Regions from separate parts of the Streptomyces sp. SAS_272 genome, predicted to be linked through region 2. Evidence: riboswitches for the same ligand, from Rfam matches in the RefSeq annotation. Region 2 holds a riboswitch; the other holds the start of a gene.
What was found. A riboswitch is a leader RNA that binds a small molecule or an ion and turns the genes downstream of it on or off. The one in region 2 is predicted to bind glycine.

Region 1: it holds a riboswitch for glycine, as region 2 does, so the genes downstream of both, gcvT (glycine cleavage system aminomethyltransferase GcvT) here and gcvP (aminomethyl-transferring glycine dehydrogenase) in region 2, are expected to answer to the same signal.

Annotation. Positions count from the first base shown of each region.
Region 1 is NZ_JBMNDR010000003.1:232,179-248,019, reverse strand. Features, by position in the region: gene gcvT (glycine cleavage system aminomethyltransferase GcvT) at 63-1,181, opposite strand; glycine riboswitch at 1,258-1,379, opposite strand; glycine riboswitch at 1,380-1,479, opposite strand; gene ACN6LD_RS04325 (AAA family ATPase) at 1,621-2,340, shown strand; gene ACN6LD_RS04320 (enhanced serine sensitivity protein SseB) at 2,435-3,229, shown strand; gene ACN6LD_RS04315 (enhanced serine sensitivity protein SseB C-terminal domain-containing protein) at 3,414-4,169, shown strand; gene ACN6LD_RS04310 (ABC transporter permease) at 4,649-5,647, shown strand; gene ACN6LD_RS04305 (ABC transporter substrate-binding protein) at 5,706-7,451, shown strand; gene ACN6LD_RS04300 (ABC transporter permease) at 7,520-8,527, shown strand; gene ACN6LD_RS04295 (ABC transporter ATP-binding protein) at 8,524-9,621, shown strand; gene ACN6LD_RS04290 (ABC transporter ATP-binding protein) at 9,618-11,012, shown strand; gene ACN6LD_RS04285 (trimeric intracellular cation channel family protein) at 11,082-11,738, shown strand; gene ACN6LD_RS04280 (alpha/beta hydrolase) at 11,647-12,885, opposite strand; gene ACN6LD_RS04275 (thioesterase family protein) at 13,028-13,909, shown strand; gene ACN6LD_RS04270 (hypothetical protein) at 14,126-14,533, shown strand; gene ACN6LD_RS04265 (TetR family transcriptional regulator) at 14,605-15,231, opposite strand; gene ACN6LD_RS04260 (hypothetical protein) at 15,374-15,538, shown strand; gene ACN6LD_RS04255 (DUF4190 domain-containing protein) at 15,656-15,841, shown strand, end outside.
Region 2 is NZ_JBMNDR010000006.1:135,811-151,651, reverse strand. Features, by position in the region: gene ACN6LD_RS07080 (MerR family transcriptional regulator) at 1-386, shown strand, start outside; partial or broken gene ACN6LD_RS07075 (DNA polymerase IV) at 455-2,000, shown strand; partial or broken gene ACN6LD_RS07070 (PRC-barrel domain-containing protein) at 2,135-2,344, opposite strand; glycine riboswitch at 2,404-2,499, shown strand; gene gcvP (aminomethyl-transferring glycine dehydrogenase) at 2,682-5,567, shown strand; gene ACN6LD_RS07060 (TOBE domain-containing protein) at 5,618-6,037, opposite strand; gene ACN6LD_RS07055 (TOBE domain-containing protein) at 6,101-6,496, opposite strand; gene ACN6LD_RS07050 (extracellular solute-binding protein) at 6,956-8,251, shown strand; gene ACN6LD_RS07045 (carbohydrate ABC transporter permease) at 8,258-9,256, shown strand; gene ACN6LD_RS07040 (carbohydrate ABC transporter permease) at 9,364-10,128, shown strand; gene ACN6LD_RS07035 (endo-1,4-beta-xylanase) at 10,185-11,255, shown strand; gene ACN6LD_RS07030 (LacI family DNA-binding transcriptional regulator) at 11,248-12,294, opposite strand; gene ACN6LD_RS07025 (DUF5999 family protein) at 12,551-12,739, opposite strand; gene ACN6LD_RS07020 (hypothetical protein) at 13,070-13,663, opposite strand; gene ACN6LD_RS07015 (glutamate--cysteine ligase) at 14,239-15,756, shown strand.

The DNA of each region.
Region 1 (15,841 bases), on a different contig from region 2:
TCCAGGGCACGGGTGAGCAGCGGGAATGTGCGCAGTGTCACCCGAGGCCCGGGGCTCAGTGTCTACTTCTGGCGCTTGTAGAAGGGCAGCGCCACGACCTCGTACGGCTCGTGGCTGCCCCGGATGTCCACGCCCACGCCCGAAGTGCCGGGCGCGGCGTGCGCGGCGTCGACGTAGGCCATCGCGATCGGCTTGCCCAGGGTCGGGGACGGCGCCCCGGAGGTCACCTCGCCGATCACCTCGCCGCCCGCCACGACCGCGTACCCGGCGCGCGGGACGCGGCGGCCCTCGGCGACCAGGCCGACCAGGACGCGCGGCGGCTGCCGTTCGGCCTGCGCGGCCGCCGCGGTCAGCGCCTCGCGCCCGACGAAGTCGCCCTCCTTCTCGAACTTCACCACGCGTCCGAGGCCCGCGTCGAAGGGGGTGAGGGAGGTGCTCAGCTCGTGCCCGTACAACGGCATGCCCGCCTCCAGGCGCAGCGTGTCCCGGCACGACAGGCCGCAGGGGACCAGCCCGGCGCCCTCGCCGGCCTTGGTCAGCGCCTGCCACAGCTCGACGGCGTGCTCCGGCTTCACGAACAGCTCGAAGCCGTCCTCGCCGGTGTACCCGGTGCGCGCGATGAGCGCGGGGACGCCGGCGACGGCGCCCGGCAGGCCCGCGTAGTACTTCAGGCCGTCGAGGTCGGCCTGGGTGACGGCCGCGAGGATGCCGGGGGACTCCGGTCCCTGGACGGCGATCAGGGCGTAGGCGTCGCGGTCGTCGCGGACCTCGACCTCGAACTCCTCGGCCAGGTTGCCCAGCTCGTTCAGGACGTTCTGAGCGTTGGAGGCATTGGAGACGATCATGTACTCGGCGTCGGCCAGCCGGTACACGATGAGGTCGTCGAGGATGCCGCCGTTCTCGGCGCAGATCATGGTGTAGCGGGCCCGGCCCACGCGCACGGCGGCGAGGTCGCCGACCAGGGCGAAGTTCAGGAACTCGGCCGCCTCCGGGCCGCTCACGGTGATCTCGCCCATGTGCGAGAGGTCGAAGAGCCCGGCCCGGGTGCGGACGGCGAGATGCTCGTCGCGTTCGGAGCCGTAGCGCAGGGGCATGTCCCAGCCGGCGAAGTCGGTCATCGTCGCGCCCAGCGAGCGATGCAGGGCATCGAGCGCGGTGTGACGGGGTGCGGTGCTGCTCATCGGTCGTTCGTCTCCCAAGGCGACGGGGGCCCCTCCCGCGCGAGTGAAGCCGGACGCGGGGGGACGGCGAGGTCGTTCCTCCCCATCTGTCATCGGAACCTGAGAGGTTCGCCATGACCACCGCTGCGAGCGGGGGCGGGACATGGCTTGCACCGTGGGTGGGACCGCCGAAGACGGCGGCCCGCTTTTCAGATGTGCCTCGCCCGCGCGGTAACGGGGCCTGAGAGATTCAAGGGAGGGACTTGCTCCTTCGGCGCCCCAGCGGAACTGCTGCTGAGGACTCTCCCGCGCGGATTCAAACGGCCGGTATGCAGTTGGCGCGGCCATCATCGCACGGCCCGCCCCCGTCGCGGCAGGCCGGATCTGTAACCGGCTTGTGTCGCTACGCGCACGAAAACGCGAGGCGCCGCGCATTACCTTCTCTTTACGCTCGGTGGGGATGAGCACTACCTGGCCCCAGGGGAGGACGATCACGGTGAAGAGGACGACCTCGGCGAGGACCACGGCCTTCGCGGCCGGCTCGGGGATCGCGCTGCCCGCGCAGCCCGGCGCCCGGACCCGGCAGGCGTGCTCCCGGCAGCCCGCGCCCGTCGTCCGCGACCTGCGGGAGCGGGCCGGCCGCAGTCCGCACGGCCTGCTCTTCGGCCCGCGTGACCTCGTGGTGGTCACCGGTCTGCCCGGCAGCGGCAAGTCCACCCTGATGAAACGCGCGGTGCGCGGCGTCCGCGTCGACTCCCAGGACACCCGCGACCGCTGGGACGCCCGGATGCCCCGCTTCCTGCCCTACGCCCTCTACCGGCCGGTGGTCCGCCTGGCCCACTACGCCGGACTGCGCCGGGCCCTGCGCGGCGGCGGGGGCGTCGTGGTGCACGACTGCGGAGCCCAGGCCTGGGTCCGCGACTGGCTGGCCCGTGCGGCCCGCCGCCGCGGCGGCGCCCTGCATCTGCTGGTCCTCGACGTCGGCGCGGACACGGCCCTGCAGGGCCAGCGCGAGCGCGGCCGCGGCGTCTCGCGGTACGCGTTCCTTCGGCACCGCCGCGCCGCCGCCCGTCTTCTGCGGTCGGTGGAGAAGGGCCGCCTGCCCGAGGGGTGCGGCTCCGCGGTCCTGCTCGACCGGCCCGCCGCAGACGTCCTGCGGCGGATCGGCTTCACGGGCTGAGGGCCGTCGGTCCCCTGCGCAGCGGCGGGGCCGCCGGCACCCGCTAGCCTTTCAGTCACAGCAGAGTGAGCGGTTCTTAGCAGGCGGTAGGCAGATGGACTTCCCCCCGGCGGACTTCCCCGCGGACTTCCCGGCGCAGGCGCACCCCCATTCGCACGGCGGATGGCCCGGCAACGAGCTGGAGGAGGTGCTCTCCGCCTCCCTCGGCGTGCCGGGAGCCGGCGGCCGGATCGTGGAGGTGCTCGGCCGCAGCTTCGTCTGGGTGCCGCTCCCCGGCGGCGGCGGCCCGCACAGCGGCCCCCTCGACCTGCCCACGATGGACCTCGACGGCCAGGTGTACGTGCCGGTCTTCAGCTCCGAGGAGCAGTTCCGCCAGGTCGTCGGCTCGCACATGTCGTTCACCGTCGCGCCGGCCGTGGAGTTCGCGCGGGGACTGCCGCCGCAGGCGGGCATCCTCGTCAACCCCGACGGCATGGTCGGCGTCCCGCTGCCGCCGGCCGCCGTGGCCGAGCTGTGCCGGGCCGGCCGCACCCCGCTGGACGGGCCGGCGGCCGGCGGCCGGGTCCGTCTCTACGAGCCGGACTGGCAGGACGACCCGATGGACTTCCTGGCCGCCGCCTCGGCGGAGTTCGAGGCCGTCGGCGTGGTCCGCACCGCCCGCCGCTGCCTGGCCGTGATCGAGACGGCGGACCCGGTGATGTTCGTGGGCGTCGAGCTCTCCCAGTGGGAGGGGGACCTGCGCGCGCTCCCCCTGGAGGCCCTCGGCAGGGCCCTGACGACGGCGGCGGCGCCCTGGCCGGTCAACCTCGTCCTCCTCGACGTCGCCCAGGACCCGGTGGGCGACTGGATGAGGGAGCGGGTCCGGCCCTTCTACTCGAGGCTTCACTAGTCACCTGCCAGAGGCTTCACCCGTCACGGGGCCGGGAAGCGGGCCGTCCGACGGGGCGCGGGGCCTCCGCTCTCAACTGCTCGACCAGGCGGAGCGCCTAAGCTGGACTCCGACGCGGGGCAACTTCTCGAAGGGGCGATAAAAAGTGAGCGCTGGCACTGCCGCGACCGGCTCGGTCGAGCACATGCTGCGCCAGGTCACGCCCGGGCGCTACGACGCCTACGAGGCGCTCCTGCGCGCGCTCGCGACCCCCTCCTCGGGTCAGGTCTGGATGCTGCTGTGGCACGGGCAGGCCGGCTCCCCGGACGCCCAGTACGGAAACATGGAGGTCGAAGGGCACGGCTACGCGCCCTGTGTGACGTCCGCCCAGGAGCTCAGCGCGAGCGGCTGGAACCGGTCCTACGAGGTGGTCGACGGGCTGGACGTGGCCCGGACCCTCTATCCCGACCACTACGGCCTCTGGCTGAACCCGCACGCCCCCGGCGGCGGCGTCGGCATTCCGTGGCTGGATCTGCGCCGGATCGCCACCGGCCTCGAGCGGCAGCCCGCGGGTCCGCTCCGGCTGTCCGAGCCCGGCATCGAGATCCCGCAGTTCTACGCGCTGCTCGCGCAGAACGCCCACCGCGCCCAGGCGGTCCGCACGTTGCGCCGGGCCTGGGTGCAGCCGGCGCTGGGCGCGCCCTACCTGGCCATCGGGCTCGACGTGTACGACTCCTCCCCGCCGGCCGTGGACGCCGTGCGGGCGATGATGCAGCAGTCCATCGGCGCGGTGCCGGACGGGCTGCCGGTCTCCACTGTCGCGATGACCGACGACTACGACCCCGTCGTGATGTGGATGCGCGCCAACGCCCGCCCCTTCTACGACCGCGAGGCGCACGCCCCCGCCCCGGCCCAGGGGCCGGGCGGCGGCTACGGCTTCCCGGGCCCGCGTCCGTACTGACCCGCACGCCGGACGGCCGGTCCGGTCACGGACCCGCCGGCGGCTGACCGCCCGTCACACCCGCACCGGCCCCGGGCGCGGGTCCGCGCCTTTCGCCGGCCCCGCGCGCTGCCTCGCGCCGACGTCCTGAAGTGTTCCGGTTCTTCCGTGATGTGACACCGAGCACAGCTGACGGGCGCGCCCCCCTCTCCGGATGTCGGCGCGTGGCGTTCGGGTAACGGAATGTGCAGGTCGGCATCACGGTTACGCATACTTTCTCCGTCAGATCTGGCGTGTGATCGCGCATGCATTGAAGACTCGCCTCTCAGACGCGAGGTCGTCGATCCTGTGAGCGAGTGCCCATCGGCAGCAATCCGGGGTCAACTGGACAGTTGGGCCGCACTCATCGGCGCCGGCCGCGTAGCAGGCAGTAAGTGGATCAAGCCGCCGACAGCGGCGGACAAAGGCCGGTCACCGCCGGCGAGAGGGGTCGGGTCACCGTGACCGCACCGATCGAGACCACCGGGTCGGCAACCGAGGTACAGCCCGAGGCTGTACTCGCGGGTGTCGAGAAGGGGCAGATCGAGGGCCGTTCCCTGGGGCAGATCGCCTGGTCCCGCTTCAAGAAGGACAAGGTCGCCGTGGCCGGCGGGGTCATCGTGATCCTGCTGATCGTGCTCGCGCTCCTCTCGCGTCCGATCCAGGCCCTGTTCGGCCTGGACCCCAACGCCTTCAACCAGGACCTGATCGACCCCAACACGTCGATCCCCCAAGGGGACTTCGGCGGCATGAGCTGGGAGCACCCGCTCGGCGTGGACCCCAAGTTCGGGCGGGACATCGCCACCCGCATCCTCGAGGGCTCCTGGGTGTCGCTGGTCGTGGCCTTCGGGGCGACGATCCTGTCGAACACCATCGGTGCGGTCCTCGGCGTGGTGGCCGGCTACTACGGCGGGCGGGTCGACTCGATCATCAGCCGGCTGATGGACACCTTCCTCGCCTTCCCCCTCCTGCTGTTCGCCATCGCTATCTCCGCCACGCTGCAGGGCGGCGCGTTCGGCATGGAGGGACTGCCGCTCCACATCAGCGTGCTCATCTTCGTCATCGGCTTCTTCAACTGGCCTTATCTGGGACGCATCGTCCGGGGCCAGACGCTCGCCCTGCGGGAACGCGAGTTCGTGGACGCGTCGCGGGGGATGGGCGCCAAGGGGCCGTACATCCTGTTCCGGGAGCTGCTGCCCAACCTGGTCGGCCCGATCATCGTCTACTCGACGCTGCTCATCCCGACCAACATCCTCTTCGAGGCCAGCCTGAGCTTCCTGGGCGTCGGCATCCAGCCCCCGCAGGCGTCGTGGGGCGGCATGCTCAAGGAGGCGGTCACCTACTACCAGGTCGATCCGCAGTTCATGATCGTGCCCGGTCTCGCCATCTTCGTGACCGTGCTGGCGTTCAACCTGCTCGGCGACGGTCTCCGTGACGCTCTCGACCCGCGCAGCCGCTGACGTGCAGCCGCAGCGAGAGTCCGACAGATTTCCATCAACAAAGGGGAAGCAGACCATCATGCGAAGGTCAGGGCTGGCCGCGATTGCGGCCATCGGCAGTGTGAGCCTGTTGCTCGCCGGTTGCAGCAAGGCCGATGACAACACGGACAAGGACGGCGGCAAGTCCGCCGGGGCCGACGCGGCCACCAAGGGCGTCGTCAACGCGTCCACCCAGAAGGGTGGGACGGTCACGTACGAGTACTCCGACGTGCCGGACTCCTTCGACCCGGGCAACACGTACTACGCGTACATGTACAACCTCAGCCGCGTCTACGCGCGTCCGCTGATGACCTTCCAGCCCGGCGCGGGCGAGGAGGGCAACAAGCTCGTCCCCGACCTCGCGGCGAGCGCGGGCGTGCCGAGCGACGGCGGCAAGACCTGGACGTACAAGCTGCGCACGGGCCTGAAGTACCAGGACGGCACGGCGATCACGTCCAAGGACGTCAAGTACGCCGTCGAGCGCTCCAACTTCGCGCGTGACGTGCTGTCCCTCGGCCCGAACTACTTCCAGCAGCTCCTGGTGGGCGGCGAGGCGTACAAGGGTCCGTACAAGGACAAGAAGGGCCTCGCGTCCATCGAGACCCCGGACGACACGACGATCGTCTTCAAGCTGAAGTCGGCGTTCCAGGAGTTCGACTACCTGGTCGCGACGCCGCAGACCGCGCCGGTGCCCGAGGCCAAGGACAAGGGCATCGACTACGTCAAGAACATCGTGTCCTCGGGCTCGTACAAGTTCGAGAGCTACGACGAGGGCAAGCAGGTCACCCTCGTCCGCAACGAGAACTGGGACGCGAAGACCGACCCGCTGCGCAAGCAGTACCCGGACAAGATCGTCGTCAAGCTGAAGGTCAACGCCGAGACGATCGACCAGGACGTCCAGGCCGGCGACGCGATCGACCTCGGCGGCACCGGCGTTCAGGCCGCGACGCAGGCGAAGGTCATCAACGACGCCGCGCTGAAGGCCAACACGGACAACACCTACGGTGGCCGCCTCGTCTACCTGGCGATCAACACCAAGGTCGCGCCGTTCGACAACGTCGCCTGCCGCAAGGCCGTGCAGTACGCCGTCGACAAGGTCTCGGTGCAGACCGCCGAGGGCGGCCCGATCCGCGGTGACATCGCCACCACCGTCCTCCCGCCGGACATCCCGGGCTACGCGAAGGCGGACGCCTACGCCACCGACGGCAACAAGGGCGACGTCGCCAAGGCCAAGGAGCAGCTGAAGGCCTGCGGCAAGACGGCGATCACCACCAACATCACCGCGCGCAGCGACCGCCAGCCGGAGATCGACGCGGCCACGGCGATCATCGCCTCGCTGAAGAAGGTCGGCATCAACGCCAGCCTGAAGCAGTTCCCGTCGGGCAAGTACTTCACCGACTACGCGGGCGTCCCGGCGTTCAACAAGAAGAACAACGTCGGCCTGATGATGATGCAGTGGGGCGCCGACTGGCCGGGCGGCTACGGCTTCCTGCAGCAGATCCTGAACGGCGCCGCCATCGGGGCCTCCGGCAACACCAACCTGTCGGAGCTGAACGACCCCGAGGTCAACGCGAACCTCGCCAAGGCGATCGGCACGCAGGACGCGACCCAGCGCAACGCCATCTACACGCAGATCGACAAGAAGGTCATGGACGACGCGGCCCTCGTGCCGCTGACCTACTTCAAGGTCCTGCTGTACCGCCCGGCGAACTACACCAACCTGGTGTCGACGGCGGCCTTCAGCGGTCAGTACGACTACCTCAACATCGGCACGACCAAGAAGTAGCCCCGGAAGGCAGGTGAAGGCATTGGTGCCCGCGGGCTTCCCGGCCCGCGGGCACCAGGCCGATCCCCGTGATCTCGTACATCCTCCGTCGGACGTTCGCGGCAGTGATCCTGCTGCTGGTCGTCACCGCGGTGACCTTCGCCATCTTCTTCCTGCTGCCACGGCTCGCCGGTCAGACCGCCGACCAGATGGCACAGCAGTACATCGGGAAGAGCCCGTCGGCGGCGGACATCGCTGCGGTCAAGCGCAACCTCGGTCTGGACGACCCGGTCTATCTCCAGTACTGGCACTTCATCAAGGGTGTCGTGACCGGTGCCACCTACGACCTGGGGCCCACCACCGCGCACTGTGACGCGCCGTGCTTCGGGTACTCCTTCAAGACCCACGAGGCGGTCTGGCCGCAGCTCACCTCCCGCCTGCCGGTGACGGGTTCGCTCGCCGTCGGCGCCGCCCTGATGTGGCTGGTCGGCGGTGTGGTCATCGGTGTGATCTCCGCGCTGAAGCCGCGCTCGATCTTCGACCGCACCTTCATGGGCATCGCCCTCGCCGGTGTGTCGCTCCCCATGTTCTTCACGGGCAGCCTGGCGATCCTGCTCTTCACCTACCAGATCCCGATCTTCGGCCGCACCTACGTGCCGTTCTCCGAGAACCCGGCGCAGTGGGCCAACACGCTGTTCCCGGCGTGGTGTTCGCTCGCGCTGCTGTACTCCGCCATCTATGCGCGGCTGACCCGCTCGGGGATGCTGGAGACGATGAACGAGGACTTCATCCGCACGGCCCGCGCCAAGGGCCTGCGCGAGCGCAACGTCGTCGCCCGGCACGGTCTGCGGGCCGCGCTGACGCCGATCATCACGGTGTTCGGCATGGACGTCGGTCTGCTGCTCGGCGGTGCCCTGATCACCGAGTCCGTCTTCTCGCTGCACGGCGTCGGCGAGTACGCGGTGAAGGCCATCACGGACAACGACCTGCCGCCGATCCTCGGCGTCACGCTGCTCGCCGCCTTCTTCGTCGTCATCGCAAATCTCCTGGTGGACCTGCTCTACGCGGCCGCCGACCCGCGGGTGAGGCTCTCGTGACCGAACTGTCCAAGACCGGCGCCGCCGTGGGCGAGCCGACCGGCCCGTCCTCGAAGAACCCCGGCGCGTTCCTCGACGTGCGCGACCTCAAGGTGCACTTCCCGACCGACGACGGCCTGGTCAAGTCCGTCGACGGGCTCAGCTTCCAGGTGGAGAAGGGCAAGACCCTCAGCATCGTGGGCGAGTCCGGCTCCGGGAAGTCCGTCACCTCGTTGGCGATCATGGGTCTGCACCGGCTCGGCGCGCGCGGCAAGAACGTGCGGATGTCCGGCGAGATCTGGCTCGACGGCAAGGAACTGGTCTCCGCCGACCCGGACGAGGTGCGCCGGCTGCGCGGCCGCGAGATGGCGATGATCTTCCAGGACCCGCTGTCCGCGATGCACCCGTACTACACGATCGGCAACCAGATCGTGGAGGCGTACCGCGTCCACCACGACGTCAGCAAGAAGGCCGCCCGCGCGCGGGCGATCGAGATGCTCGACCGGGTCGGCATCCCGGAGCCGGCGAAGCGTGTGGACGGCTACCCGCACGAGTTCTCCGGCGGTATGCGCCAGCGCGCGATGATCGCCATGGCGCTGGTCAACAACCCCGAGCTCCTCATCGCGGACGAGCCGACCACGGCCCTGGACGTGACCGTCCAGGCCCAGATCCTGGACCTCATCCGGGATCTGCAGAAGGAGTTCGGCTCCGCGGTCGTCATCATCACCCACGACCTCGGCGTCGTCGCCGAGATCGCCGACGACGTCCTGGTGATGTACGGCGGCCGGTGCGTGGAGCGCGGTCCGGTCGACGAGATCTTCGAGAAGCCGCAGCACCCCTACACCTGGGGTCTGCTCGGCTCGATGCCGCGCATCGACCGTGAGACCTCCGAGCGGCTCATCCCGGTGAAGGGCCAGCCGCCGAGCCTCATCAACGTCCCCTCGGGCTGCGCCTTCAACCCCCGCTGCCCGTACGCGGACGTGCCCAAGGGCGATGTCACCCGCACCGTGCGTCCCGAGTTGCAGCAGGTCGGCGGCGGGCACTGGTCCGCCTGCCACCTCTCGTCGGAGGACCGTACGCGGATCTGGACCGAAGAGATTGCGCCGAAGCTGTGAGTGAGACGAAGAAGACGGACGCGGCCCCCTCGGTTCCGCCGCAGGCCTCCTCCTCCGAGAACCGCGAGGTGCTGCTCAAGGTCCAGGGCCTGCAGAAGCACTTCCCCATCCGCAAGGGCGTCCTGCAGCGTCAGGTCGGCGCGGTCAAGGCCGTCGACGGCATCGACTTCGAGGTGCGCAAGGGCGAGACCCTGGGCGTCGTCGGCGAGTCGGGCTGCGGCAAGTCGACCATGGGACGGGTCATCACCCGGCTCGCGGACCCGACCGGCGGCACGATCCACTTCGAGGGCCAGGACATCACCCGGCTGAAGCCGTCCGCGATGCGCCCGCTGCGGCGGGACATCCAGATGATCTTCCAGGACCCGTACGGTTCCCTGAACCCGCGGCACACCATCGGCGGGATCGTCTCGGCGCCCTTCCGCCTCCAGGGCGTGGAGCCCGAGGGCGGCGTGAAGAAAGAGGTCCAGCGGCTGCTGGAGCTCGTGGGTCTGAGCCCCGAGCACTACAACCGCTACCCGCACGAGTTCTCCGGCGGCCAGCGTCAGCGCATCGGCATCGCCCGTGCGCTCGCCCTGAAGCCGAAGCTCGTCGTGGCGGACGAGCCGGTCTCCGCGCTGGACGTGTCGATCCAGGCGCAGGTCGTCAACCTGATGGACGACCTCCAGCAGGAACTCGGCCTGACGTACGTGATCATCGCGCACGACCTGTCCGTCGTGCGGCACGTCTCGGACCGCATCGCGGTGATGTACCTCGGCAAGATCGTCGAACTCGCCGACCGCACCTCGCTGTACCAGGCGCCGATGCACCCGTACACCAAGGCGCTCATGTCGGCCGTGCCGGTCCCGGACCCGAAGCGCCGCGGCGCCAAGAGCGAGCGCATCCTGCTCAAGGGCGACGTGCCCTCGCCGATCTCGCCGCCGAGCGGCTGCCGCTTCCACACCCGGTGCTGGAAGGCGACGCAGGTCTGCGCGACCCAGGAGCCCGTGCTCGTCGAGCTGCGTACGGGCCAGCAGGTCGCCTGCCACCACCCGGAGAACTTCGCGGACCAGGCCCCGCAGGACGTCGTCCTGCTGACCGCCGCGAAGGAGGCGGCCGAACTGGTGGCCGACGAGGTGCTCGCCGAGTCGGCGGCGACCTCGGCGGCGGTGGCGGCGGAGATCGCCGACAACCCGGCGACCGAGGCCCCGGAGACGACCGAGGTGCCTGAGGCGGCCGAGGCCCCGGAGACGACCGAGGTGCCTGAGGCGACCGAAGCGACCGAGGTGACCGAGGCGGCTGAGGCCCCTGAGGCGACCGAGGTGACCGAGGCTCCCGGCGGGACCGAGGCGGCCGAGGCGACGACCGAGGCTCCCGGGACGTCCGACGGTGAGACGCCGGCCAAGGAGAAGTAAGCACCACCAGATCTCAGCCCCCGCCTTGCAATGTAAGGCGGGGGCTGAGTGCTGGGTGACAATGTAAGGGTGCTCCAGCAGATCTTCAGTCCTTCCGTCCAGCACACCCTCGACCTGTTCGGCATCTTCGTGTTCGCCATCTCGGGGGCGCTGCTCGCCGTCCGCAAGAACTTCGACGTGTTCGGCATCGCCACGCTCGCCGAGGTCACCGCGCTCGGCGGCGGGCTGTTCCGGGACCTGGTCATCGGGGCCGTGCCGCCGGCCGCCTTCACCGACCTCGGGTACTTCCTCACGCCGCTGTTCGCGGCGCTGCTCGTCGTCTTCCTGCATCCGCAGGTGGAGCGGATCCAGACCGGCGTCAACGTCTTCGACGCGGCCGGCCTCGGTTTGTTCTGCGTCACCGGGACGACGAAAGCGTACGACTACGGGCTCGGCCTCACCGCGTCGGCCGCGCTGGGGCTCGCCACCGCGGTGGGCGGCGGTGTGCTGCGGGACGTGCTGGCCAACGAGGTGCCCTCGCTGCTGCGCTGGGACCGCGATCTGTACGCGGTCCCGGCGATCGTCGGCGCCGCCATGGTGGCGCTCTGCATCCGCCACGACGTGCTCTCCCCGCTGGCCAGCGGGGTGGCGGCGGTCACCGCCTTCGTGCTGCGGCTTCTGGCGATGCGGTTCCACTGGCGAGCGCCTCGTGCCTGGAATCGTCGCTCGACGGTGCGCGAGGAGTAGGCCGGCCCGTGCCGCCGGTGACCGGGCTCTGCTCCATCTGCAGGGTCAGCCAGCGGAACGCCGGCACGACCTGCGGCCGCCACAGCGCCATGGAGTGGCCGCCCGCGCTCTTCGGGACGTACACGACGTGCACGTTCGTCGGCGCCTTCGCCTCCTTCCGCAGGGCCAGGGCCGCTTCGTAGCCGTCCTGCGGCTGACCGGAGAGGTACAGGGACACGGCGGGGGGCACGACGGCCTTGCGCAGCAGCAGATAGGGGTTGTTGGCCCGGCGCAGGGACGGACTCCTGGCCGCGAGGGATTTGCGCTCGCCGATCGGGTCGCTGTACCCGGACAGGCTCACCGCCGCCCGGAAGCGGTCGGGGTGGGCGACGGCGAGCTTGGCCGCGCAGTGGGCCCCCGCCGAATACCCGGCGACCGCCCAGCCCTTGGGCGCCGGCTGGGCCCGGAAGTTGTCCCGGACCATCTTCGGCACGTCGATGCTGAGCCAGCTGTCCGCGTTGACGACGTGCGGGACGTTGGCGCAGCCGGTGTCCACGCCCGGCAGCAGCGTGGTGCGCGGCGCGACCAGGATGAACGGCGCGACCTCGCCCGAGCGCATCAGCGGCTCCAGCTGCTCGTGCACGTGCAGCGACCCGAACCAGGACTTGGGAGAGCCCGGATAGCCCGGCAGCAGCTCCACCACCGGGAAGGAGCGGTGAGCGTAGGCGGGATCGTGGTACTGCGGGGGCAGCCAGACGTAGACCTCGGCGTTCACGCCCGAGACCTGGCCCTCGAGCTGGGTGACGCGCACCCCGCCGGCCGCGTGCATCCCCGTCCCGTCCGCCGGCGCGAACTGCTGCTCGACCCTGGGCAGCCGGTCGAGCGCGATGCCGCCGGTGCCGTCGGCGCCCAGGTCGGCGGCCTGCTGCACATGGGTGCCGGTGCCCAGCAGGTCGCCCCAGGTGTCGTACAGGCTGTTGGCGTTGTTGACGAGAACGAAGACGAGGGCGACGGCGGTGCCCTGGGCGAACAGCAGCATCAGCATCCGGGCCGCGATGCGCAGCAGCCGCGGTCCGCGCATCCGCGACCACAGCAGCAGCGGCAGCGCGACGGCGAGCACGGACACGGCGATCAGGGTGTAGAGGAACGGAGTCCCGGTGAGGCTCATGTTCTTGCAGAGGGGAATCGGGGCGACAAGGTTACGGACGAGTCGGGACACTTACCAAGAAATTTGCCATCTCATGTCCCTTCTTCACCTTCCGTCACCAACAAAGCTACCGCTTAGTAATGCCTTGCTGTACCGTTCAGGCATGCCAGAAGCAGCTATCGCGGCGGCCGAGCGGGCCCCCGACCTCCCCGTCACGGCCTCGATCGGCGACAGCGAGTTCGACCGCGACACCGCGCTCACCCGCCGCGCACCCGGTGTCTACGACATCGACCTCTCGGCCGGCTGGACGATCATCAGCGCCGTCAACGGCGGCTACCTCCTCGCCGTTCTCGGCCGTGCCCTCGCGGACGCCCTGCCGCACGACGACCCGTTCACGATCTCGGCCCACTACCTCACCGCGTCGCAGCCCGGCCCCGCGACCGTCCGCACGGACGTCGTCCGCTCCGGCCGCACCCTGTCGACCGGACAGGCCTCGCTCTTCCAGTACGACGAGAACGGCGCCGAGGTCGAGCGGATCCGCGTCCTCGCCTCCTACGGCGACCTGGACGCGCTCCCGGACGACGTCCGGACGACGGCGAAGCCCCCGGCGATCCCGCCCCTCGAGCAGTGCTTCGGCCCCGAGGACGGGCCGGCCCCCGTGGACGGCAGTTCCGCCATCGCCGACCGGCTGATGCTCAAGCTCGACCCGTCGACCCTCGGCTGGGCGCTCGGGCAGCCGTCCGGCAGGGGCGAGATGCGGGCCTGGTTCGGCCTGAAGGACGGGCGCGACCCCGACCCGCTCTCCCTGCTGCTGGCGGTGGACGCCCTGCCGCCGACCGCCTTCGAGATCGGTCTGCGCGGCTGGGTCCCCACGGTGGAGCTCACCGTCCATGTCCGCTGCCGTCCGGCTCCCGGACCGCTGCGCGTCTCCATCGTCACCCGCAACCTCGCGGGCGGCTTCCTCGAGGAGGACGCCGAGGTCTGGGACAGCGCGGACCGGCTGGTCGCCCAGTCGCGGCAGCTGGCGAGGGCCCGGCTCGCCTGATCGGGCTCCCGGACCGGCTGTCCGTGTCACGGAGCTGTACCAGCGCCTCCTCGGCCGTCGGGCGGACCCGGAGGTCAACTCCCAGGTCGGGGACTTCTCTTGAGGGGCGCTTTGCCCGCCTGACAGGCAGCGGACAGCGAAGCCTCAGGAAGGCCCCAAGCGCCGTTGGTTGAGTGCCCGCCTCAGGTTCTCCCCCTCTCCCTGGAGCTGACTCTCATGAAGCGTGCGCTGATGCCCGTCCGTCTCGTCCCCGCGGTGGCGCTGCTGGCGTTCTCGCCCCTCGCTCTGGCGGCCTGCGGCTCGGGCGACTCCTCCTCCTCGAACTCGAACGGCGGCGGTCCGGGGCAGCAGTCCTGCCAGGCGCCGTCCGGCAACGCCTCCGGAATGCCGAGCGGGGCGCCGGGCGGGGCTCCCTCGGGAGCGCCGACCGGTGCGGCTTCGGGACAGCCGTCGGGCGCCCCGACCGGTATCCCGTCGGGCGCCCCGACCGGTGTCCCGTCGGGCGCCCCGAGCGGCGCCCCCGGCGGCGGCGGTCAGGGCGGTCAGGGCGGTCAGGGCGGTCAGGGCGGCGGCTGCGGCGGCCCGGGCGGCGGCCAGGGGCAGCAGGCCCAGCAGCAGGGCTGACCGCCGGCACGGCACACAGGGGCGGCGCATCCGGGAACGGGCGCGCCGCCCCTGCGCGTCGCCGCCGGCGCTCAGTCCAGCCAGTGGTGGCGGCCGATGCTGATGAGCCGCATCTGACGGGTCGCCATCCTGCTGACCCGTTCCCGCTCCTGCGGCGAGGCCTCCAGGGACTCGAGGAACAGGGAGGCCGTGATGAGCATCTGGTCCACGTAGAGGTGCGAGAGCATCAGCAGGTCGTCGTCGCTCCAGCCCTCGGCCTCGGAATCCTTGGCCAGCTCGGCCTTCACCTCTTCGGCGAACCTGCCCAGTTGCTCCCGGATCGCCTCCCGCACCGGCTGGACCCCGCCATGTCGCTCACGGGCGATGAAACGGACGTGAGCGGGGTACGCGGTCACATGACCGGCTATCAACTCCACAGCGCGCGTGATGCGTTCGGCACTGGTGTCGGCCGTGGTCACGGTGGTGCGGATCATCGGGTGCAGACTGCCCAGCGCCTCCTCGACCAGGGCCACTCCCAGATCCGCCGTGGAGCGGAAGTGCCGGTAGAAGGCCGTCGGGGCCACTCCGACGGCCCGGGTGACCTCACGCAGACCGAGGCTGCTCAGGCTCTGCTCCTCGAGCAGCAGCAAGGCGGCGTCCAGGAGCGACTGCCGGGTCTTCTGCTTCTGTGCCTGTCGGATGCCGAGGGTGTGACTCATGTCATCCAGTTAACAACTGTTCTCCGTAATTGGAAAGCCGGGAAGCACGCTAGACTCTGGAGTCAGTGAACAAGTGTAACCACAAGTGTTCACCGAAAAGACATGAACGCGGCGCAACGCCGCCTCGAAGGGGGTTCGACCCATGCTGTTCCTCGTCGCCGCACTGCTGCTGTTCGGCGTCGTCCTGGGCACCGTCGCCCATGCGCCGTTCGCCTTCACGCTCGTCGCCGGCGTGGTGATCGCCGCCTGGCTCGGCATCTTCGCGCTCCGCGAGCGCAACGGCCGCCGGCGCTCTTCGGCCCACTGACCGAAGCGACGACGCGACCGAGCCGCCGCCACCGGCGCCGGCCGTCGCCCCCCGCCCCCGACGAACCGCCCGTCCCCTCAACCGCCCGCACCACTGATCGACAGGAGCTGACCGACCATGCATCTCACCGCACCGGCCACACGTCGCACCGGCGTCCGGGACGCCGACGGCATGGCCGTCGCGTCCTTCATCCTGGGCCTGCTGGGCCTGCTCGTCCTCAACGTCTTCCTCGGCCCCATCGCCGTGATCCTCGCGGCGGCGGCCCTCTGGCGCGGCACCGCCCGCCGCGGTCGCGCCTACCTC
Region 2 (15,841 bases):
CCGCACACGGGTCCGGCAGCCAACGCCTTTACAGCTTCCGCGACGTCGTCGTGCTGAAGATCGTCAAGAGGTTCCTCGACACCGGGGTGTCGCTGCAGAACATCCGCAGCGCCGTCCAGCATCTGCGGGAGCGCGGTTTCAGCGATCTGGAGCGGATGACGCTGATGAGCGACGGCGCGACGGTGTACGAGTGCACCTCGCCGGACGAGGTCCACGCACTGCTCCAGGGCGGTCAGGGAGTGTTCGGGATCGCCGTGGGCGTGGTGTGGCGGGACGTCGAGAGCGCGCTGTCGCAGCTGCACGGAGAGCGCGTCGACACCGGTGAGACGCTCGTCGGGCCCAATCCGGCGGACGAGCTGGCGCGCAGGCGCAACCGGGCGGTCTGACGCGTCTTCCCCGGGGCGGGGGCGGCGGTCCGACGTCATTGTCAGTGGCGTGGTGCAGCATCGGACGTGTGAGAAACGCGCCCACGATCCTGCATCTCGACATGGATGCCTTCTTCGCTCAGGCGGAGCAGGCGTCCAAGCCGAGTCTGCGCGGGAAGGCCGTGGTCGTGGGAGGCCTGGGGCCTCGCGGAGTGGTCGCCACGGCCTCCTACGAGGCACGGGTCTTCGGAGTCCACTCGGCGATGCCCATGGCCCAGGCGCGCAGGCTGGCGCCGAACGCCGCCTATCTCGTGCCGCGGTTCGCCTTCTACCGATCGATCAGCGAGCAGGTCATGGCGCTGCTCAGGGCGCTGTCGCCGCTGGTGGAGCCGCTGAGCCTGGACGAGGCCTTCGTGGACCTGGAGGCCGGCGGGGCGGCCTGGGACAGGGATTCGGCGCGGCTGGCCGGCGTCCGACTGCGCGCGGACATACGGGCCGTCACCGGTCTCACGGGTTCGGTGGGACTGGCCTCCTGCAAGATGCTCGCGAAGATCGCTTCGGAGGAGGCGAAACCCGACGGCCTGGTGCTCATCGAGCCGGGCACCGAGCGGCAGCTGCTCGGGCCCATGCCGGTGCGGACGCTGCCGGGGGTGGGTCCTGCCACGGGGGACCATCTGCGGCGGGCCGGGATCACCACGGTCGACGAGATCGCGGAGGCCGGTGAGGACGAGCTGGTGCGGTTGCTGGGCAAGGCGCACGGGCATGGACTCCACGCCATGGCGCTGGCGCGTGACGACCGGCCGGTGGTGGCCGAGCGGGAGACCAAGTCGGTGTCGGTCGAGGACACGTACGACGTGGACATCCACGACCGGGTGCGGGTGGGGCTGGAGGTGCAGCGGCTCGCGGACCGGTGTGTGCGCAGGCTCCGGGAGGCCGGTCTGTCGGGTCGGACCATCGTGCTGAAGGTGCGCCGGTACGACTTCTCGACGCTCACCCGGTCCGAGACGCTGCGCGGGCCCACGGACGATCCGGCGGTGATCAGGGAAGCGGCGGCCCGTCTGCTGGACTCCGTGGACACCACGGGCGGGGTGCGGCTGCTGGGGGTGGGCGTCAGCGGTCTGGCGGACTTCACGCAGGAGGACCTGTTCGCGCAGGCCGCGGGAGCGCTCGCGGACGAGCCCGCGGACGGGCTGATGGAGGAGCCCGCCGCCGAGGAGCCGGTCCCGGTCCCGGCCGAGCACCAGTGGCGTCCGGGGCACGACGTGCGGCATGCCGAGCTCGGACACGGGTGGGTGCAGGGCAGTGGGCTGGGGCGGGTCACGGTGCGGTTCGAGACGCCGGAGTCGGAGCCGGGCCGGGTGCGCACGTTCCGCACCGACGATCCGCAGTTGGCTCCGGCGGACCCGCTGCCGCTGGTGCGGCGAAGACCGGGGGAGGACACGGAGACGGCGGGTGGGACGAGGGAACTGTCGGTGACGCCGGAGGTGACGTCGGAAAGAAGCGCAGACTAGGGCTGTGCGGCTGCTTGAGGTCGAGGCGTTGCCGGGCTGCGTGAGTCAGCTGTCGTCCGTGCCCGCCAGGTGGCCGAAGTCGTGGTCGGGCAGCGGGGGAGGGGCCGCCACGTCGAGACCGTAGTGGTGGTAGAGCTGGAGTTCCTGCTCCGGGGAGAGGTGGCGGCCCACGCCGAAGTCCGGGGCGTCCTTGATCAGCGCGCGGTCGAACGGGATGTGCAGGGTCCCCTCGACCAGCTTGCTGGGCTCCAGGGGGACGAAGGCGTCACGGGAGAACAGGCCCGTGCGGATGGCGGCCCACTCCGGCACACCGGTCGCATCGTCGAGGTAGACCTCGTCGACGGTGCCTATCTTCGCCCCGTTGCGGTCGAACGCCTTGCGGCCGATCAGGTTGCGCGGATCGATGTCGGTCTGCACGGGCCCTCCTCTTGGTCGCAGCTCGTCCGTAAGGACTACAAAAGAGCACATTGAGACGACCGGCCACTCGAGAGGCCCGTTGACCTCGCTGGTAGTCTGGCAACGGCTGCTGACCCCGTGCGGGAGAGTCCTCCGGAGACCACCGGAGGCGCCGAAGGAGCAAATCCTCCCCGGAATCTCTCAGGCTCACGTACCGCACGGACGAGGTCACTCTGGAAAGCAGGGCGGGTGCCGACGGCGTCGACGGTGTCCGCTCTCACCGACGGTGAAAGCCGGTCGTCCGCTGGCGGCCGGTGAAGCTCTCAGGTTGAGATGACAGAGGGGGAGGCCGTCCGGGTACCCGCCGTGGTGACCCTCGAAGGTCGTGTCAGACCAGGAGGCCTCCGTAATGACCGCCCATCGCATTCCGCTCACCGAGCTCGAGCAGGGAATCCCCTTCGAGCAGCGCCACATCGGGCCCGACCACGAGGCGCGGGCCAAGATGCTCGCGCATGTCGGCTACGGCTCGCTCGACGAGCTCACCGCCGCCGCGGTCCCCGATGTGATCAAGAACGCCGACGCGCTGGACCTGCCGGGCGCCCGCACCGAGGCCGAGGTGCTGGCCGAGCTGCGCTCGCTGGCCGACCGCAACAAGGTGCTCGCCCCGATGATCGGTCTCGGCTACTACGGCACCTTCACGCCGCCGGTCATCCTGCGCAACGTCATGGAGAACCCGGCCTGGTACACCGCCTACACGCCGTATCAGCCGGAGATCTCCCAGGGCCGGCTCGAGGCGCTGCTGAACTTCCAGACGATGGTCGCCGACCTGACGGGTCTGCCGACCTCGGGTGCGTCGCTGCTCGACGAGGGCACGGCGGCGGCTGAGGCGATGGCGTTGTCACGGCGCGTGGGGAAGAACAGGAAGGGCCTCTTCCTCATCGACGCGGACGCGCTGCCGCAGACCATCGCCGTGATCGAGACGCGTGCAGAGCCGACCGGCGTCGAGGTCGTCGTCGCCGATCTGAGCGACGGCATCCCGGCAAAGATCGCGGAGCGCGAGATCAACGGCGTGCTCGTCCAGTACCCCGGTGCGTCCGGCGCCGTGCGGGACCTGAAGGCGCTCATCGACCAGGCGCACGGGCTCGGCGCGCTCGTCACCGTCGCCGCGGACCTGCTCGCGCTGACGCTGCTGACGTCGCCCGGTGAGCTGGGCGCGGACATCGCGGTCGGCACCACACAGCGGTTCGGCGTGCCGATGGGCTTCGGCGGACCGCACGCCGGCTATATGGCGGTGCACGAGAAGTTCGCGCGGAGCCTGCCCGGCCGGCTCGTGGGCGTGTCCGTGGACGCCGACGGCAACAAGGCCTACCGTCTCGCACTGCAGACGCGTGAGCAGCACATCCGGCGCGAGAAGGCGACGAGCAACATCTGCACGGCGCAGGTGCTGCTGGCCGTGATGGCCGGGATGTACGCGGTCTACCACGGCCCGGACGGGCTGCGCCAGATCGCCCGGCGTACGCATCGCTACGCCGCGATCATCGCCGCGGGACTCGAGGCCGGTGGCGTCGAGGTGGTGCACCGGACGTACTTCGACACGCTGACCGTGCGGGTGCCGGCGAAGGCCGCCGAGATCGTCGCCGCCGCGCGGGAGCACGGGGTCAACCTGCACCTCGTCGACGCCGACCAGGTGGCGCTCTCCTGCGACGAGACCACCGCGCGCGCCCAGGTCGCCGCGGTCTGGGCGGCCTTCGGGGTGGACGGCGACATCGCGTCGCTCGACGCGGCCGTCGAGGACGCCCTGCCCGCCGGGCTGCTGCGGACCGACGACATCCTGACCCATCCCGTCTTCCAGCGGCACCGGTCCGAGACCGCGATGCTGCGCTACCTGCGCAGGCTGGCCGACCGGGACTACGCGCTCGACCGGGGCATGATCCCGCTGGGCTCGTGCACCATGAAGCTCAACGCCACCACGGAGATGGAGCCGGTCACCTGGCCCGAGTTCGGGCAGATGCACCCCTTCGCCCCCGCCGAGCAGGCCCAGGGCTACCTGACGCTCATCCGCGAGCTCGAGGAGCGGCTCGCGGAGGTCACCGGGTACGACAAGGTGTCCCTGCAGCCGAACGCCGGGTCACAGGGCGAGCTGGCCGGGCTGCTCGCCGTCCGCGGATACCACCGGGGCAACGGTGACGAGCAGCGCACCGTGTGCCTGATCCCGTCCTCCGCGCACGGCACGAACGCGGCGAGCGCGGTGATGGCCGGCATGAAGGTCGTCGTCGTCAAGACCGCCGAGGACGGCGAGATCGACGTCGAGGACCTGCGCGCGAAGATCGAGCAGTACCGGGACGAGCTGTCGGTGCTGATGATCACCTACCCCTCCACGCACGGCGTGTTCGAGGAGCACGTCGCCGACATCTGCGCCCAGGTGCACGAGGCCGGCGGTCAGGTGTACGTCGACGGCGCCAACCTCAACGCGCTCGTCGGGCTCGCCAAGCCGGGGCACTTCGGCGGCGACGTCTCCCACCTGAACCTGCACAAGACGTTCTGCATCCCGCACGGCGGTGGCGGCCCGGGCGTCGGGCCGGTGGCCGTCCGGTCGCATCTGGCGCCGTATCTGCCCAACCACCCGCTGCAGCCCGCAGCGGGGCCCGAGACCGGTGTGGGGCCGATCTCGGCGGCGCCGTGGGGCTCCGCGGGCATCCTGCCGATCTCCTGGGCGTACGTGCGGCTCATGGGCGGTGAGGGCCTCAAGCGGGCCACGCAGGTGGCGGTGCTGAGCGCCAACTACATCGCCAAGCGGCTGGAGCCGCACTACCCGGTGCTCTACAACGGTCCGGGCGGGCTGGTGGCGCACGAGTGCATCATCGACCTGCGGCCGTTGGCCAAGGCGACCGGTGTGACCGTGGACGACGTGGCCAAGCGGCTCATCGACTACGGCTTCCACGCGCCGACGATGTCGTTCCCGGTGGCGGGGACGCTGATGATCGAGCCGACCGAGTCCGAGGACCTGATCGAGCTCGACCGGTTCTGCGACGCGATGATCGCCATTCGCGCGGAGATCGAGAAGGTCGGCGCGGGTGCGTGGCCGGCCGACGACAATCCGCTCGTCGGCGCCCCGCACACCGCGGCCGCGCTCGGCGACGAGTGGGCGCACGCGTACTCGCGTGAGGAGGCGGTCTTCCCCGCCGGGGTGTCCGCCGCCGACAAGTACTGGCCGCCGGTGCGCCGTGTCGACCAGGCCTTCGGCGACCGCAACCTCGTCTGCTCGTGCCCGCCGCTGGACGCGTACGAGGACTGATCCGGAGCGTGTGTGGGCCCCGTCCGTCGCGGACGGGGCCCCTCGTCGTTCTACGCCGTGGCCAGGGACACCTCGGTCGACTTGATCAGCGCGATGACGTCGGAGCCCACGAACAGACCGAGGTCGACAGCCGACTCCCTGGTGATCGCCGCGGTGAGTTCGCCGCCGTCCACGGTGATCTTCACCGCTGCCATGACCGAGCCGAGGACGAGGCCGGTGATCGTGCCGGGCAACCGGTTGCGGATCGAGAGGCCGGCCACCTGGCCCGTGGAGAGGGAGATCTCCGTCGACTTCACCAGGGCGTGGACGGCGGCGCCGGGCGCGAGGGCGAGTTGCTCCGAGGCCTCCAGGGTGATGGCCGCCGTGAGGTGCTGCCCGCCGTCGAGGCGGACCTTCACGAGGGCCATGACCTGGCCGGGTTGGACGGCCGTGACGGTGCCGGGAAGCTGGTTGCGGATGCTCAAGGTCATGGGCGTCAACGGTACGGCCCTTGGGGACTTATGGCGGGGATGCCCGCTTTGCGCCGCTCTCGGTCATGCCCGGTCGATGTGTACGTTTGTCGACTTCACGCGGGCGGTCGCCTCCATGCCGACCTCGAGTCCGAGTTCCTCGACCGCCTCCCGGGTCAGCAGGGAGACCAGGCGGTGCGGGCCGGCCTGGATGTCCACCTGGGCGGCCACGTCGCCCAGCTTGATCGCGGTGACGATGCCGGGGAAGGCGTTGCGGACGGAGGTGTGGGGGGTGTCGTCCTCCGTGCCGCCGGACCGGGCGAGTTCCACGGAGAAGGCGGCGAGGGCCTTGCCGTCCACGAGGCGTCGTCCGGTCTCGTCGCGGTGCGTCGTGACGCGGCCCGCGTCCGCCCAGCGGCGCGCGGTGTCGGGGCTGACGCCGAGCAGTCGTGCCGCCTGGCCGATCGTGTAGCTCTGCATGCGGTCACGATAGGGCCGGGAGGCGGTCCGGCGGACGCGGGGCCGCACCGGCGGATGCTGGGCGACGCCGTGCGGTGGGCGCCGGTCGTCGTGATCGCGGCGCCGGCGCCGGCGCCGCAGTGCCTCGCGGTCGGCCCGGCCAGGGTCGGCGATCCGGGCCGATCCAGGGCGGCGATCGGGTCGAGGTCGGCATTCGCCGGGTCCCTCCGGCCGCTGCCCCGCGCCAGGTAGGGCTGATCTCGGCCATCGCGTCGCGCCGGTCTCCGCTTCGTAACGTTCGCCGTGTGATCCGAATGTTTCGGTCGGGTTCGGGGCCTCCTCGGGTGGCCCTTCGTGAACAGGCCGCTGGATTCTCTGTGTTCAAGGGGTTGCCACCCGTCGGAGGGTGTCTCTAGGGTGCGGCAGCAGCGAACCTTTCTGGATCTGGTTCGAAACTTTCGATCTCTCAAGGAGCGCATGATGGGCGACCCGGCACTCTCCCGCCGAGGCTTCCTGGCGGCCTCCGCCGCGGCCGGTCTGGGCATGACGGCACTGAGCGCCTGCGGCGGCGACTCGGACGGGGGGTCGTCGTCGGGGACGACCACCATCGAGTGGTGGAACATCTCCACCACCCAGCCGACCAAGGACGTATGGGCCGCTCTGGCCAAGAAGTTCGAGGCGCAGAACCCCAAGGTGAAGGTCAAGATCGTCCAGCTGGAGAACGACGCCTACAAGTCGAAGATGACGGCGCTGACCGCTTCCGGGAAGCTCCCCGACATCTTTCACACCTGGGGCGGCGGGGTTTTGAAGCAGCAGGTCGACGCGGGGCTCGTGGAGAACCTCACGGAACGCACGAAGGACTGGGGGGAGAGCCTGCTGTCCGTCGCCCGGCAGCCGTATCTGCTCGGCGACAAGGCGTACGGCATACCGTTCGACATCGGGATGATCGGGTTCTGGTACAACAAGGCGCTCTTCAAGCAGGCCGGGATCGGCGGGCCGCCCACCACCTGGAGCGGCTTCCTCGACGCGGTGCGCAAGCTGAAGGCCGCCGGGATCACCCCGCTCGCCCTCGCCGGCAAGGAGAAGTGGCCCGGCATGTACTACTGGGCCTACCTCGCGATGCGCACCGCCGGAGTCGACGCCCTGCGCAAGGCCGGGGACGAGAAGGACTTCACCGGTGACGGTTTCGTCCAGGCCGGACAGCACCTCCAGGACCTCGTCGATCTGCAGCCGTTCCAGAAGGGCTTCCTCGGCGCCGCGTACTCCAGTCCCACCGGCCAGGCCGCGGCCGTCGGCAACGGCAAGGCGGCGATGGAACTCATGGGCCAGTGGGCGCCGGTCGTGGAGGCCGACGCCGGCAAGGGGCTCGGCGCGAACCTCGGCTTCTTCCCGTTCCCGGCGGTCGACGGCGGCAAGGGCGTGATCACCGAGGTGTTCGGCGGCGGCGGCGGGCACGCGCTGCGCAAGGACGCCCCGCAGGCGGCCGTCGACTTCCTGAAGTTCTTCGCCTCCGCCGCCACGGACACCGAACTCGTCAAGAAGACCGGGGTGCTGCCCGTCGTACCGGCCGCCGAGAGCGCCCTGACCGACCCGAACATCAAGGCCGTGCAGGCACAGTTGAAGGGCGCCACCGGCTTCCAGCTCTACCTCGACCAGGCGTACGCGCCCGCCCTGGGCCAGGAGGTCAACGACAGCGTCGCCGCTCTGATCGCCGGTTCGAAATCGCCCCAGCAGGTCAGCGAGTCGATCACCAAGGTCGCGAAGGAAGAGCAGTAGCCGGCGATGACCTCCACCTTCCTCCCGGACAGGCGCAGCGGTCCGGACGTCGAGCCCGCACCGCCGGCCGTCGCCGCGGGCCGTTCGCGGGCCCGCCGACGGGCCCTGCACTGGCTCACCGCCGTCGGCTTCCAGGCGCCCGCGCTGGTGCTGTTCGGCACGCTCGTGCTGCTGCCGATGCTGTTCGCGGTGTACGCCGCGTTCTTCCGCTGGGGCGGCTTCGGGATGCCCGAGGACTTCGTCGGCGGCGACAACTTCACCCGGCTCTTCAAGGATCCGGTGTTCCTCGGCGACCTGTGGCGCTGTCTGCTCCTGGTCGGCCTCTCGCTCCTGCTGCAACTGCCGTTCGCGCTGGCCCTCGCCGTCGCGCTGAACCAGAAGATCCGCGGCCGGGCCGTCTACCGGATGCTGTTCTTCGCGCCGTACATCCTCTCCGAGGCCATCACCGGCGTGCTGTTCAGCATGATCTTCGCGCCGGACGACGGCCTGGCCGACCATGTGCTGGGCGCCGTCGGACTGGACGGGGCGGGCGGGCAGTGGTTCTCCGATCCCTCCACCGTCATGGCCACCCTCTTCCTGGTCATGACATGGAAGTACTTCGGCTTCCACATGATGCTCTACCTGGCCGGGCTGCAGTCCATCCCGGCCGAGCTGATCGAGGCGGCCCTGATCGACGGGGCCGGCCCCTGGCAGCGCTTCCGCAACGTCACCCTGCCGCTGCTCGCACCGACCCTGCGGATCAGCGTATTCCTGTCGGTCATCGGCGCGATCCAGCTCTTCGACCTGGTGTGGGTCGTCACCGCGGGCGGCCCCGACCACCACTCCGAGACGATGGCCGTGACGATGTTCCAGTACGGCTTCAAGCGCTACCAGGTCGGCTACGCCAGCGCGATCAGCGTCGTCATGTTCGGCATCTGCCTCGTCTTCGCCCTCGCCTACCAGCGGTTCGTGCTTCGCCGCGACCTCCAGGGCGCCACCACGACCATGCGAGGAGGCGGCTCGTGAGCATCGCCAAGACCGACCGCGGCACGGACCTCGCCACGGGGCGGGGCGTGCGCCGGACCGGCCGGACCCTGCCGCTGCACCTGGTCCTCGGGATCGTCGGCGCGGTGATGGCCGTACCCCTCGTGTACGCCGTGCTGTCCGGCTTCAAATCCACCGACCAGCTCTCGCGCAACCCCATCGGCCTGCCCGACCCGTGGGTCCCCTCCAACTACACCGACATCCTCGGCTCCGGCTCGTTCTGGCGCCTGGTCGGCAGCAGCACCCTCATCGCGGTCGGGACGACCGTGGTCGTCGTCGCGGTGTCCGCGCTCGCGGCGTTCTCCTTCGCCCGCTTCGCCTTCCGGGGGCGGGAGGTGCTGTTCACCCTGTTCACCATGGGGCTGATGTTCCCCTTCGCGGTGGCGGCGCTGCCCCTGTTCCTGCTGCTGCGCTCCATCGGCCTGCTGGACAACCCCCTCGGCGTGATCCTGCCGCAGGCCGCGTTCGGACTGCCGATGACGATCGTCATCCTGCGCGGGTTCTTCCGCGAGATACCCGCCGAACTGGAGGAGGCAGCCACCCTCGACGGCTGCGGGCCGCTCGGCTTCTTCTGGCGGATCCTGCTGCCCATGGCCAGGCCCGCCCTCGGCACGGTCTCCGTCCTCGCCGTGGTCGGCAGCTGGAACAACTTCCTGCTGCCGCTGCTGGTCTTCAACGAACCCACCTGGTGGACCGTCCCGATCGGGGTCCAGCAGTTCCAGGGGCAGTACTCCGCCGAGTACGCGCGCGTCTTCGCCTATCTCGTCCTCGCCATGGTCCCCGCCCTGGCCTTCTACTCCGTCGCCGAGCGCCAGCTCGTCGGCGGCCTCTCCGCCGGCGCCACGAAGGGATGACCCGCGCCCGCGGACCCGTACGGCTCGCCCACCCGCCCACCGTGAGGAGTCGCACCATGCCCAGCACCGCCCGCACCCGGTTCAGACTCGCCGGCGCCCTCGCCACCGTGCTGGTCGCCGCTGGCGTGGTCACCGGACCGGCCGCACAGGCCCACGAGCAACCCGCGCACGGCAAGCCGCGCGCCACCCTCGCCGACCTCGCCCAGCGCCACGGCCGCTACTTCGGCAGCGCCACCGACAACCCCGAACTCACCGACACCGCGTACACGAAGATCCTGGGCCACGAGTTCGACATGATCACCCCGGGCAACGGCATGAAGTGGTACGCCACCGAGCCTCAGCAGGGCGTCTTCGACTGGACGGCCGGCGACCAGATCGTGGACCTCGCGCGCGCCCACCGCCAGAAGGTCCGCGCCCACACCCTGGTCTGGCACAGCCAGCTGCCCGGCTGGGTGACGAGCAGGGAGTGGACGGCCGACGAACTGCGGGCCGTGCTGAAGAAGCACATCCAGACCGAGGTCCGCCACTACCGGGGCAAGGTCTACGCCTGGGACGTCGTCAACGAGGCGTTCAACGAGGACGGCACCTACCGCGAGACCGTCTTCTACAAGACCCTCGGCCCCGGCTACATCGCCGACGCCCTGCGCTGGGCGCACCAGGCCGACCCCAAGGCGAAGCTCTACCTCAACGACTACAACATCGAGGCCGTCGGCCCGAAGAGCGACGCCTACTACGCCCTCGCCAGGGAACTGAGGGCTCAGCGCGTGCCGCTCGACGGCATCGGCCTGCAGGCCCACCTCGCCCTCCAGTACGGCTATCCGACGACCCTCGAGGACAATCTGCGCCGCTTCTCACGGCTCGGCCTGGACACCGCCCTCACCGAGGTCGACGTCCGGATGCTGCTGCCCGCGACCGAGGAGAAGCTGGCCCAACAGGCCGACTGGTACCGGAACATGACCGAGGCGTGCCTCGCGGTGCGGCGGTGCGTCGGCATCACCGTCTGGGACTACACGGACAAGTACTCCTGGATCCCGGCGTTCTTCCCCGGCCAGGGCGCGGCACTGCCCTGGGACGAGCAGCTCGCGCCGAAGCCGGCGTACGGGGCGATCCGGGAGGCGCTCAGCTAGCGCCACGGGGCGGCGCGGTGCTGGCCCGCACCACCAGCTCCGTGCCCAGCTCCACCCGCGGCGAGTCGGGGCGCTCGCCGCGGGCCAGGCTCAGGACCGTGCGGACGGCGAGTTTGCCCATCTCGGCCAGAGGCTGGCGGACAGTGGTCAGAGGCGGGGCCGACCAGCGGACCTCCGGCAGGTCGTCGAAGCCGACCACGCTCATGTCCTCCGGCGTCCGCAGGCCGCGCCGGCGCAGCGCCTCGATCGCCCCGAGGGCCATCTGGTCGCTGGCCGCGAACACCGCGGTCGGCGGTTCGGGCAGGTCGAGCAGGGCGTTGCAGCCGGTGAAGCCCGATTCGGGGTGGAAGTCCCCGGGGACGACGAGGGCGTCGTCGACGGCGAGGCCGGCGGCCTCCAGCGCGGCCCGGTAGCCGTCGAAGCGGGCGCGCGAGCACAGCAGCCGGGACGGGCCCGCGATCAGGCCGATCCTGCGGTGGCCCAGCGACAGCAGGTGCTCGGTGGCCGCGAGGCCGCCGGACCAGTTGGCCGCGCCGATGGTCGCCGTCTCGGCGGCGGGTGAGCCGGTGGGGTCGACGACGACCAGCGGAACGCCCAGAACGCGCAGCTGCTCGTGCAGGGTGGGCTCCAGGGCCGAGGTGACCAGGACGACGCCGTCGGAGGCGCGCGAGCGCAGGTTGCGCATCCACTCGCGGGCGTCGCCCGAGCGTCCGTGGATCGCCGACACCACCGTGCCGACCCCGGCCGCGTGGGCGGCCTCCTCCACCCCGCGGATGATCTCCACCGCCCATGGGCTGTCGAGGTCGTTGAAGACCAGGTCGAGCAGGGAGGCGCGGGTCGACGCCGAGGCGGGGCGCTTGCGGTAGCCGTGCAGCTGCAGCAGGTCCTCGACCCTGGCCCGTGTCCGCGGCGACACGTCGGAGCGGCCGTTGACCACCCGGGACACGGTCGGCACCGAGACGCCGGCCTGCCGGGCGATCTCGGTGATCGTGACCCTGACCTCGACCCGGGACGCGGCCGTCGCATCGTCCGTCGTCACTGCCCACCTCCGCCGCCGTCCGCTCCGGACGCCGCCGCCGAAACTTCCAGGAGTCTTCCGGAAAAAGTGCCGCCACGGGAGACGTTCACTGCGTCGTGTCCCGTGGAAATCAGAGGGCTACCCGCAGTGACCGGCTCCGGACACGCGTCGGGGCCGGTTCGCAGTGGTCGCTGCGGCCGGCCCCTCGAGTCTGCGGACGGCGGTCCCGCGCCGTCCGTCGGTACTGCGCCCGTCCGGCCACCGCCGGGCAGGAGATCTAGGCGGCGGTCACGACCCGGTGGGGGGCGATGACCTGGCCGTCCGGCAGGAGCTCACCGGTGTCCTCGAAGAGCAGGACGCCGTTGCACAGCAGGCTCCAGCCCTGTTCCGGGTGGTGCGCCACGAGGCGGGCGGACTCCCGGTCGGCTGAGGTCGCTGTCGGGCACGGTGGCTGGTGCTGGCACATGGATGGGAACTTCCGCTCTGGCGTGAGATGTGAGATGGATGTGGTGTCTGTCCCGCGGCGTGAAACGTCGTTCATGGCCGCCCCCCGTTGTGATAAGTCGGTCGGAACCAGTGTTGCCCCACGGAGGCGGATCCGCAGGGATTTCGCGGCACCGCTTCTCACAGGTTCAGGACGCGTCACCCGCGCGGGCGGTTCATCGCGACGGCACCGTCCCTTCGGGTGGTTCCCGGTGGCCGGATAGGGCTAGGCCGTGTCCTGGTCCGCAGGCGGGCGCGCAGCGCTGTACCCCGTCGTCGGGGTCGCGGCGACGGGGTACGGGGGCCGGGCGGGTCAGGCGGGTGAGCCGAGCAGCGGGGGCGACGCGGCGGGTGTGACCCGCAGGGTGAGCACCGGGAGCAGCTCGGCGACCCGGTGCGGGCGGTGGGCGGCGATCCCGGGCGGCGCAGGGGCCAGCGGAACCAGCAGGTCGGTCGGATCGGGGTGACCGGTGGTGCCGTCCGAGGCGCTGTCGCCGTGCAGCCACAGCGTGAGCATGTAGAGCCCCGGTACCGACAGCAGCCGTGCCTGGCAGGGCTGGGCGACCGACTCGGCCTGACGCAGGGCCCGCTCCGTGGAGGCGATGTAGGGGCCTTCGAAGAAGTGCGAGAACGCCCAGCCGTCCGGGGTGAGCCGGGTCTCGGCGGCGGCCACGGCCCGGTCGCCGCAGCGGATCAGGAACCGCCAGCCGACCAGCCGGGTCGAGGCCAGGCCTGCCGGGGTGATCGCGTCCAGGACGTGCAGAGGCAGGGGGAGGTCGGGAACGGCATCCTGCTGGGCGGTGCGCAGGGACGGCGTGCGGGCCTCGTGGACGGCGGTGGGGGAACCGAGTGCCGTGAGGACCGAGCGCAGGGCGGGCGCGGGAGCCGGGGGGACATGCAAAGGCATGGTGGGTCGCCTCTCAATTCGACAGGCACGGTGGCGCGAGGGCGTGGGCGGACGGCGCTGTCAGCTAGCTCTCGAGGTCGGAGAGGCGGGGGCCGGGTCTGGGGGAGAGTGCGGGGGTGCGCGAGCGGCCTGCCGTCTCCTCGACGACAGGCTCCTTCGACCGTGGGCGCCAACCTTCTCTGCCTTGTTCGCGGAGTTTATACGACACGTGTTCAGACTGTGTTTCGTCTAGTCGATTCCGGGACACTCGGCAAGGGTTCTATCGGTCGGCGATACGTGTGAAAAATCCCGATTCCGAGAGGGTGACTCCTCGGTGACCTCGGGTTGTGGCACGCCGGACGGTCGGCCCATTCCCGTCAGCGTTTTTCACGAGTTCCCGATTTCGCCCAATGGGCGTCCGGGCACCATGCCCGGTGAATGTGCCACCGGTCACTTCCACCGGCTTTGGGTGAGCGTAGCGGCCGATGCTCCCCGCCGGGGACGTTATCGATCGGCAGGGCTGGGCATCATTGCACCTGACCCCGGGACCACCGGCGGCCGCACCGCCGGCCCGCCACGCGAGGAAGGACGCTTCGATGGGGGAGAAGGTCGTGGCAGGCGCGTTCGACCTGTCCGATCGTCGGGACTACCGGGACAAGCTCCGGAAGTGCCTGACGGGGCTCGAGCGACTCCTGGCCCAGAAGCGCTTCGACCGGCCCAAGAACTTCATGGGTCTCGAGATCGAACTGAATCTCGCGGGTGCCGACGGACTGCCGAAAATGTTGAATGGCGAGGTACTGGAGCGGATCGCGAGCCGCGATTTCCAAACAGAACTCGCCATGTTCAACCTGGAAGTCAACATAGCTCCACACCGATTGGGCGGCCGCGTATTCGATCGACTCGCGGAGGAAATCCGTACGTCACTGGCATATGCCCATCGAAAGGCGGCCGAGGTCGACGCGGGAATCGTGATGATCGGCATTCTGCCGACGCTCGACCGTGACGACCTGGTCTCGTCGAACCTGTCGGACGTCGATCGCTACACCCTCCTCAACGACCAGATCGTGGCCGCCCGCGGCGAGGACTTCGCCCTGGAGATCGACGGGGTGGAGCGGCTGTCGTGCACGTCGAAGTCGATCGTGCCCGAGGCCGCCTGCACCTCCGTGCAGCTGCACCTGCAGGTGACGCCGGGCCGTTTCGCCGCCGTGTGGAACGCGGCCCAGTCCGTCGCCGCCGCGCAGATCGCCGTCGGCGCCAACTCGCCCTTCCTGTTCGGCCACGAGCTGTGGCGGGAGTCGCGGCCCCCGCTCTTCCAGCAGGCGACCGACACCCGGCCGCCGGAACTCCAGGCGCAGGGCGTCCGGCCGCGGACGTGGTTCGGGGAGAAGTGGATCAGCTCGGCCCAGGAGCTGTTCGAGGAGAACGTGCGCTTCTTCCCGCCGTTGCTGCCGATCTGCGACGACGAGGACCCGCTCGAGGTCCTCGAGGCGGGCGGAGTGCCCTCGCTCGCCGAACTCGTCCTGCACAACGGCACTGTCTATCGCTGGAACCGGCCTGTATACGGCATCGCCGACGGCGTCCCGCACCTGCGGGTGGAGAACCGCGTCCTGCCCGCCGGGCCGACCGTGACCGACGTCATCGCGAACGCGGCCTTCTACTACGGCGTCGTCCGGGCCCTGGCGGAGGAGTCCCGGCCGGTGTGGTCCCGGCTGCCGTTCGAGACGGCCGAGGCCAACTTCGACGCGGCCTGCCGGCACGGGATCGAGGCCCGGCTGCTGTGGCCGCGGCGCGGGCGGCTGGGGGGTCTGGTCGAGGTGGACGCGGTGAGTCTCGTACGGGACGAGCTGCTGCCGCTGGCCGAGGCGGGCCTGGACGCCTGGGGGGTGGATCCGGCCGACCGCGATCTGTACCTGGGGGTCATCGAGGAGCGGTGCCGACGACGGACCAACGGCGCGTCCTGGCAGGTGGCGACCTTCCACCGAGCGGTGGAGGCCGGGCTGTCGCGGGACACCGCGCTGGCGGCGACCACACGGCGGTACGCGGAGCTGATGCACGCGGGCGAGCCGGTGCACACCTGGCCCGTGGGGCTGCCTGAGCTCGCGCCGAGCGCCTGAGCGCCTGTGCGCCTGAGCGCCTGAGCGCCTGTGCGTTCGTGCCCGTGGCGCGTGCGCGGTGGGCGGCTGGTCGGCTGACGCCTGG